DNA from 2 places in the Shewanella sp. SM23 genome. Region 1 is predicted to be linked to the other one. Evidence: riboswitches for the same ligand, from Rfam matches in the RefSeq annotation. Region 1 holds a riboswitch; the other holds the start of a gene.
What was found. Region 1 has a riboswitch for cyclic di-GMP ahead of L5L98_RS09540 (glycosyl hydrolase family 18 protein). Riboswitches for the same ligand answer to the same signal wherever they lie in the genome.

Region 1 (4,219 bases):
AGGTAAGACGCTTGAGGTTATGGGGTTTGTTGTTAATTTATTTATGTGATTTTGAGCATGAAAAGTGAATTAAATAAAAGGTTGGTCATGTTTTAATTAGGACTTGTTCCTTACAAATTAGCAACTTAAGTTTTATTCAATCGCTAACATTTGGACCCTATGCTAACATTTGCCATCTCCACTCGGGGTCAGAGTGGAGCACATGTATCAGTGGAGTAAGCGATGCAAATACTAACAATAGATGTGGGCGGTACCAAAGCCCTGTTCGAACTTCAGCTCGCGGGACATACAGAACAATATAAAATCCCCACAGGTGAAGGTTTTAAAATTGAAGAGTTAAATAATCAAATTGCGGCGTTTGAACGTGATTATGATTTACAGCATTACCAACTAGCGATTGCCGTACCTGGACTGGTACAAAATAATCGTTTGGTTTCTTGTAAATCTTTACCTGGACTCAATGGATTGAGCTTCGATACAGTCAAAACCCAGGGTGAGCTTAAGTTTATCTGCAACGATATCGATGCGGGTATGCAAGCGACTTGTGATGCTAAATATGCCTGTGAGTTATTGGTCATGTGCGGCACTGGGATCGGTATGTCTATTGCCTTTAATGGACAAGTCTTTACGGGAGCGACGGGCGTGGCGGGGGAGTTGGGGCCTTGTCGCGTGATGACAGAATCTGGTGAGTTTAGTTTAGAGCAACTGGCCAGTGGCGATTCAGTGCGCAGCCGCAAAATCTCCACTCAGGATGATTTATATCGCGCGGGCAGTTATCTCGGCATGGGATTAGCGTGGGCGGTTAATTTATTTAATCCTAATCGAATTTGGCTTGCCGGCGGTATGATGAATAGCGCTCCTTACTACAAAGGCTGCCTCGAAAGCTTAAAGCAAATGGCATTGAGCGCGCCCTTAGCTGAGATGAAAATCAATCGTGTCGATGATATGGAAACCTTGGTTTGCCGCGGTTTATCAGTGATGCTCGCAAGGGACTATCCCCGCGCATAAGGATCATAAATACCCCGCGCATAAGGATAATAAATATTGCTCGACTATGGTTTGCGCTATGAATGTTTAGTGATTGAGTTTTAGCTGCATAAGCGACGTAAATTGTGAAATATAAAGCAGGACTTATGATGCCTTTGGCATATCGAGTCCTGTTTTTTTATTCTTAAAGTATTCAGATGATCCTCATTACCCAAAGTAAATATTAGCGATAGTTTAATTTGCATAATTCCTTTCTTATCAGATGACTAGTTCTATTTACGATTTTAGCCAATAACACAGTTGATAATATTTTGTTGCAATTTTATTGCGCTTACGCTTATGCTGATATTTGCAATGACAACGTTGTCATTGTGTGTAAAAGGCAAACCAGTTGAAAAACTGGGACGCAAAGCCTCCGGTCTAAGGGTTCGTCTGTACCTATGATAGCGGGGATACCACAGGTTTTTCTTCATGCAGTTGTCAGTCGTTTTGCATGGTTTTAAGAGAGTGCTGTTTCCTGTCTACGCTTTGTTTGCCTTATTGATTCATATAAAAATTCAATAGGGATATCTCATGTTCAAGACTCAAATTTCAACATCAGCCTTGCTAGTGGCATCAGCGCTGGCATCTACCATCAGTGCCAGCGTTTTTGCAGCGGCGCCCGGTAAACCGACTTTAGGTTGGGGCGAAACTAAGTTCGCTATTATTGAAGTGAATCAAGCGGCTACCGCTTACAATCAATTAGTTACGGTGAAAGATGCCGCCGATGTCTCCGTTAGTTGGAACCTTTGGAGTGGCGATGTGGGCAATAGAGCCCAAGTGTTACTCAACGGCAATGTAGTTTGGGAAGGCCCATCTGGCGCGTCGGGAACCGCTAACTTTAAGGTGAACAAGGGTGGCCGTTATCAGATGCAAGTACAACTGTGTAACAGTGATGGCTGTACGGCGAGCGATGCTAAACAAATCCTCGTGGCTGATACCGACGGCAGCCATTTAGTGCCACTCAATGCTCCCCTAAAAGAAAACAACCGTCCCTATGCTAATAAATCAGGCAAAGTGGTGGGTGGTTACTTTGTCGAATGGGGCGTATACGGCCGTAAATTCCCGGTCGATAAGATACCTGCGCAAAACTTAACCCATATTTTATATGGCTTTACCCCAATTTGTGGTGGTGATGGCATCAATGATAGCTTGAAAGAAATCGAAGGCAGTTTCGAAGCGTTGCAACGTGCCTGTAGTGGTCGTGGTGATTTTAAAGTTGCGATTCACGATCCTTGGGCAGCGATTCAAATACCGCAGGCGGGAGTGAGTGAGCATTCAGATCCTTACAAAGGTAACTTCGGTCAATTGATGGCACTTAAGCAAGCACATCCAGATTTGAAGATTTTACCTTCGGTCGGTGGTTGGACCCTCTCGGATCCCTTCTTTTTCTTCGGTGATAAAACCAAGCGCGATATCTTTGTCGCTTCGGTGAAAGAGTTTCTACAGACCTGGAAATTCTTCGATGGCGTGGATATCGACTGGGAATTTCCAGGGGGAAATGGCGCTAACCCAAATTTAGGTAATGCCAATGACGGTGAAACCTATGTGACTCTGATGCGTGAACTGCGGGCTATGCTTGATGAACTAAGCGCCGAAACGGGTCGTACCTATGAGCTGACCTCAGCGATTAGCGCTGGTGACGATAAAATTCAAAAAGTCGATTATCAGGCTGCTCAGCAGTACATGGATTACATCTTCTTGATGAGTTACGACTTTAATGGTGGTTGGACTAATACTGAACTCGGCCATCAAACCAATCTGTATGAAGCGAGTTGGGATCCCAATACCCGTTACACCACAGCTAATGGCGTTAATGCGCTGTTAGGCCAAGGTGTGACCCCTGGGAAAATTGTGGTCGGTGCCGCTATGTATGGCCGCGGTTGGACAGGTGTCAATGGCTACAGTGGTAATAATCCTTTCACGGGGACGGCAACGGGCAAAGTAAAAGGTACTTGGGAAGCTGGTGTGGTGGATTATCGTCAGATAGCGAACGATTACATGGGAAGTGGTTGGACTTACAGCTATGACGAAACGGCCGAGGCGCCATCTTTGTTCAAGGCATCTACTGGCGATTTAATCACTTTCGATGATGCTCGTTCAGTTAAAGCCAAGGGGCAATATGTGCTTTCTAATCAACTTGGTGGGCTTTTTGCGTGGGAACTTGATGCCGATAATGGTGACATTCTGAATGCCATGCACGAAGGTTTAGGTCATGGTGAAGGCACCACTCCGCCAGTGAATAAAGCGCCCATTGCCAATGCGGGCGCGGATGTGAATGTCACCGGTCCCGCCGATGTTACGCTCAATGGTAGCGGTTCGCGCGATCCTGAAAACGCTGCCTTAAGCTATCTCTGGACTCAAGTCTCTGGGCCAAGTGTTGCCATCGCGAATGCGGATATGGCGAATGCGACTATTCAACTGGGAGCAACCCAAACCGATGTCGCCTATGGTTTTAGCCTTAAAGCCACCGATCCTGAAGGGTTATCTGCCACAGATTCAGTGACAGTAACCAACAAGGCTGATACGCCTAATCAAGCACCTGTAGTGACTCTGGCTCCGACTGCGACAGTTGAAGCGGGTAAAACCGTCAGTATAGTAGCGAGTGCCTCCGATGCAGATGGTGATGCCTTAACCTACGCTTGGACTGTGCCCGCAGGCGTGTCGGCAACCGGGCAAAATAGTGCCACGTTAGTGGTTACTGGCCCCAATGTTACCGAAGCGACCCTCTATGGTTTGAGCGTGCTGGTTTCCGATGGTGCCTTAGATGCAAGCGCATCGACTAATCTGACTGTGACGCCAAAAGTGGTTGGTGGTGGGTGCGATGCAACCGATCCCAATGCCGGTAACTATCCTGCTTGGCAAACCAGTGTGGTGTATAACACGGGCGATACTGTGAGTCATAGTCAGTTGGTATGGAAAGCAAAGTATTGGACGCAGGGTAATACGCCATCTCGCACCGCAGACCAATGGCAGCTACTCAGCCAAGTTGATCTCGGTTGGGATGCGGGTGTGGTGTATAACGGCGGTCAAACTACTAGCTATAACGGTCGTGTGTGGAAGGCGAGTTACTGGACTAAAGGTGATGTACCGGGTGTTGCAGCAGTATGGGTTGATATTGGCGCGGCAACCTGCCAGTAATTATCCCAAATTTTGATATTATTGGTTAAAAAATAAAGCCCTGCGAAGTTTC
Region 2 (4,219 bases), on a different contig from region 1:
GGTTTTTTTCTTGAACGTTGTAAAGCGAAGTTAGGACTCACCCATATCAATATCACACCCGCAGCGCAGCAGTTATTAGAGCAATACACATGGCCGGGTAATGTGCGTGAGCTAGAGCATGCGATACACAGGGCTGCGGTGTTGGCGAAAGCCGAGCTAAAAACGGCTTACATCAGCTTAAGTGATAAACATTTTCAGCTCGATTCTTTGATGAATCAAGCACACAGAACAGTTGACGAAGATAGACCATCAGATGCCGCAACGCCAGCCAGTGAATTAGCATTTAGGTCTGAGTCGGCCTGTCGTGAGGGACAATCGCAAGATAATTCCAGTGTTATGCTGGGGCTTAAGGCTGCGACTGAGAGATATCAGCGTCAACTTATTCGCCAAGTTTTAGCCGCGAATCAACAAAATTGGGCTGCGTGTGCAAGAATATTGCAAATCGATACAGGTAATTTGCACCGACTTGCAAAACGGTTAGGTTTAAAAGAATAAAATATTGCGTGAAGAGATTTTATTCTGCAGCAAAACCCCAGCCTCGATTCTTAGAAGAACAGTGTTGCTACGCCTAAGAGTGCGAACAATACGGCGCAGCCACGGTGTATCCACAACATAGGTAATTTTTCGGCGCTGAAGTGGCCTGCGATCACTACGGGTACGTTAGCAAGCAGCATGCCTAAGGTTGTGCCAGCAACCACCATAGTTAATGAATCGTATTTTGCGGCTAATACCACAGTTGCGATTTGCGTTTTATCCCCCATTTCGGCGATAAAAAACAGGATAAAGGTGGCGAGAAAGGGGCCCATTTTATAGAAGCGGCTCTCTTCTGCATCGACTTTATCGGGGATTAACACCCAAAGAGCGATCGCAAAGAATGACGCAGCCACTAAATAACGTGCCAGATCTGGGCTTACCCAGTTAATCGCCCATTGGCCAATCCAAGCTGCGGCAAAATGGTTAAATAATGTCGACAGCAAAATACCTAAAACAATGGCGGTTTTATTTTTAAATCTTGCGGCGAGGATTAGTGCAAGTAATTGAGTTTTATCACCAATTTCAGCGATAGCAACCGTAAAGGTTGAGGCAAGTAGGGCTTCCAAGTGTGATCCTTTAGGGGTGGTCATGACATAAGCACAATAAACCGTCCACCCCTAGGTGCGGTCATTGTGCTCAGGTCTTGCTGGGCAAATCTATGATTTGCTGTGAACACCATGGCATGTTGCCAAGTATGTTGATGTTCACCCTAGATGACGATGGCTCGAAATCCAGTTAGCTACTCCCCCGAAGCGAGGTGGGCATTATACCTAGGTAAGATTTAGTTTCAAGCACGAGTTTATAACAGTAGGTGCTGATAAATGTTTGACGGGTGTCAGAAAAATACCGATTCACATTCTTTAACTTAATGAATGTAAATGAATTATTTTTTTGACAACGTTGTCTTTTGTTGCTAATTTAGCCAAGTCATTTCTACTTGGTTACATACTGTTAACTCGTAGTGACTCAATGATAACGACTGTATTTGGCAAACTAATTGAAAAGTTAGGACGCAAAGCTTCCGGTCTAAGGTTGTAAATGGATTTTTTAGTGAACTAAGATAGCGGAGTTGCCGCAGAATTCGATTTCTGTGAAAGATAAACGACTGCTGTTTAATGCTGTTGTTTGCCCAAATACCACTTTTATATCTAAGCCTATCATTATGTTTAGGATGATAGGCAATCAATGGAGTGCATTAAAGTGGCAAATCCTACTGTTTTTTCCCCTATTTCTAAATTGAGTTTATTGGCCGCGGCAGTAATGGCGACGAATGCGTTTGTGAGTATCTCTGCGCAGGCGCACGGTTATGTTGTGGCACCTGAATCGCGTTCATATGCCTGTAAAACAGGTAAAAATGCCAATTGTGGCGCGGTGCAATGGGAGCCGCAAAGTGTTGAGGGGCCATCGGGTTTTCCTGAATCAGGTCCTGCTGATGGCAAACTGGCGAGTGCTGGCAATGGTGCTTTTTCACCTTTGGATGAACAAAGTCCGAGCCGTTGGGCAAAGACGGATATTAAAGCGGGCTGGAATAAGTTCAGTTGGCAGTTCACAGCAAACCATGTCACCCGTAATTGGCGTTACTATTTAACTCGCCAAGATTGGAACCCAAACCAAGCTTTGAGCCGAGCGAGCTTTGACTTAGCACCCTTTTGCGTAGTTGATGGTGGTATGGAACAGCCGCCTAAGTTAGTGACCCATGACTGCTACGTGCCAGAAGGTCGCAGTGGTTATCAAGTGATCTTGGCCGTGTGGGAAGTTGGAGATACGACGAATAGTTTCTACAATGCTATCGATGTGAACTTGGGCTCGGGTCCTATTGTGCCGAGTGAATGGCAAGATGTGGGGGATATCAATCCGTCACTCGATCTAAAAGCAGGCGATAAAGTGATGACCCGGGTGTTTGACGCCAATGGTGAGCAAGCGGCTAAGCAAACAGTCATTACCATTAGCGATGCGACTCAAGGTGATAAACAAAATTGGCCTTTCCTATTAGCAAGCGCGATTAATGCCCAGCAGTCCCAGTTAAAAGCGGGACAAAAAAATGCATCGGGTGTGATTGAGCCTGTGTATGGCAAAAACGACATTTTTACAGCGAAAAACTCAGGTATTGAGCGTGTCGAAGTAGGATTTGATTTAGCTCCTGCTCCGGGCAACAGCTTAGAAGTCACTTCACTTGCCGACGATTATCAAATTATCGATGGTGCGGCGAAGGTCAGCTTTGATGTAACCAGTAACGCCGAGATGCTAGTGTCAGCGTATTTGTTTAGCCATGATGGCACCGCGTCAGGTTTTGTGAGCCAAACTGTTAACAATGCCAGTGCTAGCTTAGTGTTAGACGTTGTTGAGCCTAAAGCTGGGCATTATCATTTGCAGGTAAAAGCTGAGCCTAAACAAGGTGATGTTATTCAGCAGAACTTTGACCTCTTCTTAAAGGATCAAGCTCCTGCACCAGAAGCTGATTTTGTATTCCCAGCAGGCGTGAAAGGTTACGTTGCAGGTACTACAGTGTTACAGCCTAAAAATGGCAAAGTGTATCAATGTAAGCCATTCCCTTATAGCGGCTATTGCGTGCAGTGGTCGGCTTCTGCCACAGGATTTGAGCCAGGTGTTGGCGCTTCTTGGGCTATGGCGTGGACTGAGCTGTAAATTAACATTTTGAGTTAATCAATTCTCAACATGATGTGATTGGGCTTAAACATATTCGCTGTGTTTAAGCCCTTTTTGTCTGCATCGGATGGAAAAAGACCGGCTTTATTTTGATTCGAGCCTAATACAAGATTACAGGTATTCTCAACAAAGGTAGCGATTTTGTTGGCTTGTTTATTTTCGTTTATCACAGCGCTATTAAGTTGTTACCGTACCGTTTGCTACCCTTCTTTGTTCACAACTGGCTTGCCCACTGGGTTTGGCTCTGTTAATGTCCCAAACTATCTATTTAATCGATGCTTATATCGGTACATTCATTTGGGCTATCACAATTGAAAGTCATGCCATTTTTCAATAATCGATTTAGTTAGCCTCAATGGCTACTGGGTTGAAACATTCAAAAGCTATTGGGGCCAATTGATCTGCTAGGTCGAGATCTGATTGGATGCTTTAAGTGATGTGTCGCTTATTTCGATTTAAGACGCAAGGCTTTATCGGTTCAAATCTTACTCAAATAAAATAATAATTAATTATTGAACAGGACTATTGTGTGAATTCAAAAATGTTAGGCTCGATCGCCATCGTTGCCGGGACGGCCATTGGCGCAGGTATGTTAGCGTTACCTTTAGCCACAGCGGCTTTAGGTATTATCCCTGCTTTAGTGTTACTCGTCGTTATTTGGGGCGTGTCCGCCTATACCTCATTACTTATGCTCGAAATTAACTTACGCACTGGCGTGGGGGATAACGTGCATGCTATTACGGGTAAGTTACTGGGTAAAAAAGGTCAAATAATTCAAGGTGCTTCTTTCCTGAGTTTATTATTTGCTTTGACCGCGGCTTATCTCACCGGCGGCTCTTCGTTATTAGTGCTTAAAGCGAAGAACATGTTCGATATCGTGCTCGATAATCAAGTCGCAGTGTTGTTATTTACACTCGTGCTCGGTGGCTTTGCGGCGCTAGGTGTTGCTTGGGTCGATAAAGTTTCACGTTTCCTATTTTCGTTAATGATTCTATTGCTCGTGGTGGTGGTATTATTT

Region 2: another riboswitch for cyclic di-GMP. It lies ahead of gbpA (N-acetylglucosamine-binding protein GbpA); the one in region 1 lies ahead of L5L98_RS09540 (glycosyl hydrolase family 18 protein).

What each region holds. Positions count from the first base shown of each region.
Region 1 is NZ_JAKKRM010000005.1:330,601-334,819, forward strand. Features, by position in the region: gene L5L98_RS09535 (ROK family protein) at 223-1,008, shown strand; cyclic di-GMP riboswitch class I at 1,359-1,447, shown strand; gene L5L98_RS09540 (glycosyl hydrolase family 18 protein) at 1,561-4,167, shown strand.
Region 2 is NZ_JAKKRM010000010.1:133,262-137,480, reverse strand. Features, by position in the region: gene norR (nitric oxide reductase transcriptional regulator NorR) at 1-495, shown strand, start outside; gene L5L98_RS13825 (TMEM165/GDT1 family protein) at 546-1,100, opposite strand; cyclic di-GMP riboswitch class I at 1,512-1,611, shown strand; gene gbpA (N-acetylglucosamine-binding protein GbpA) at 1,735-3,180, shown strand; gene L5L98_RS13815 (aromatic amino acid transport family protein) at 3,743-4,219, shown strand, end outside.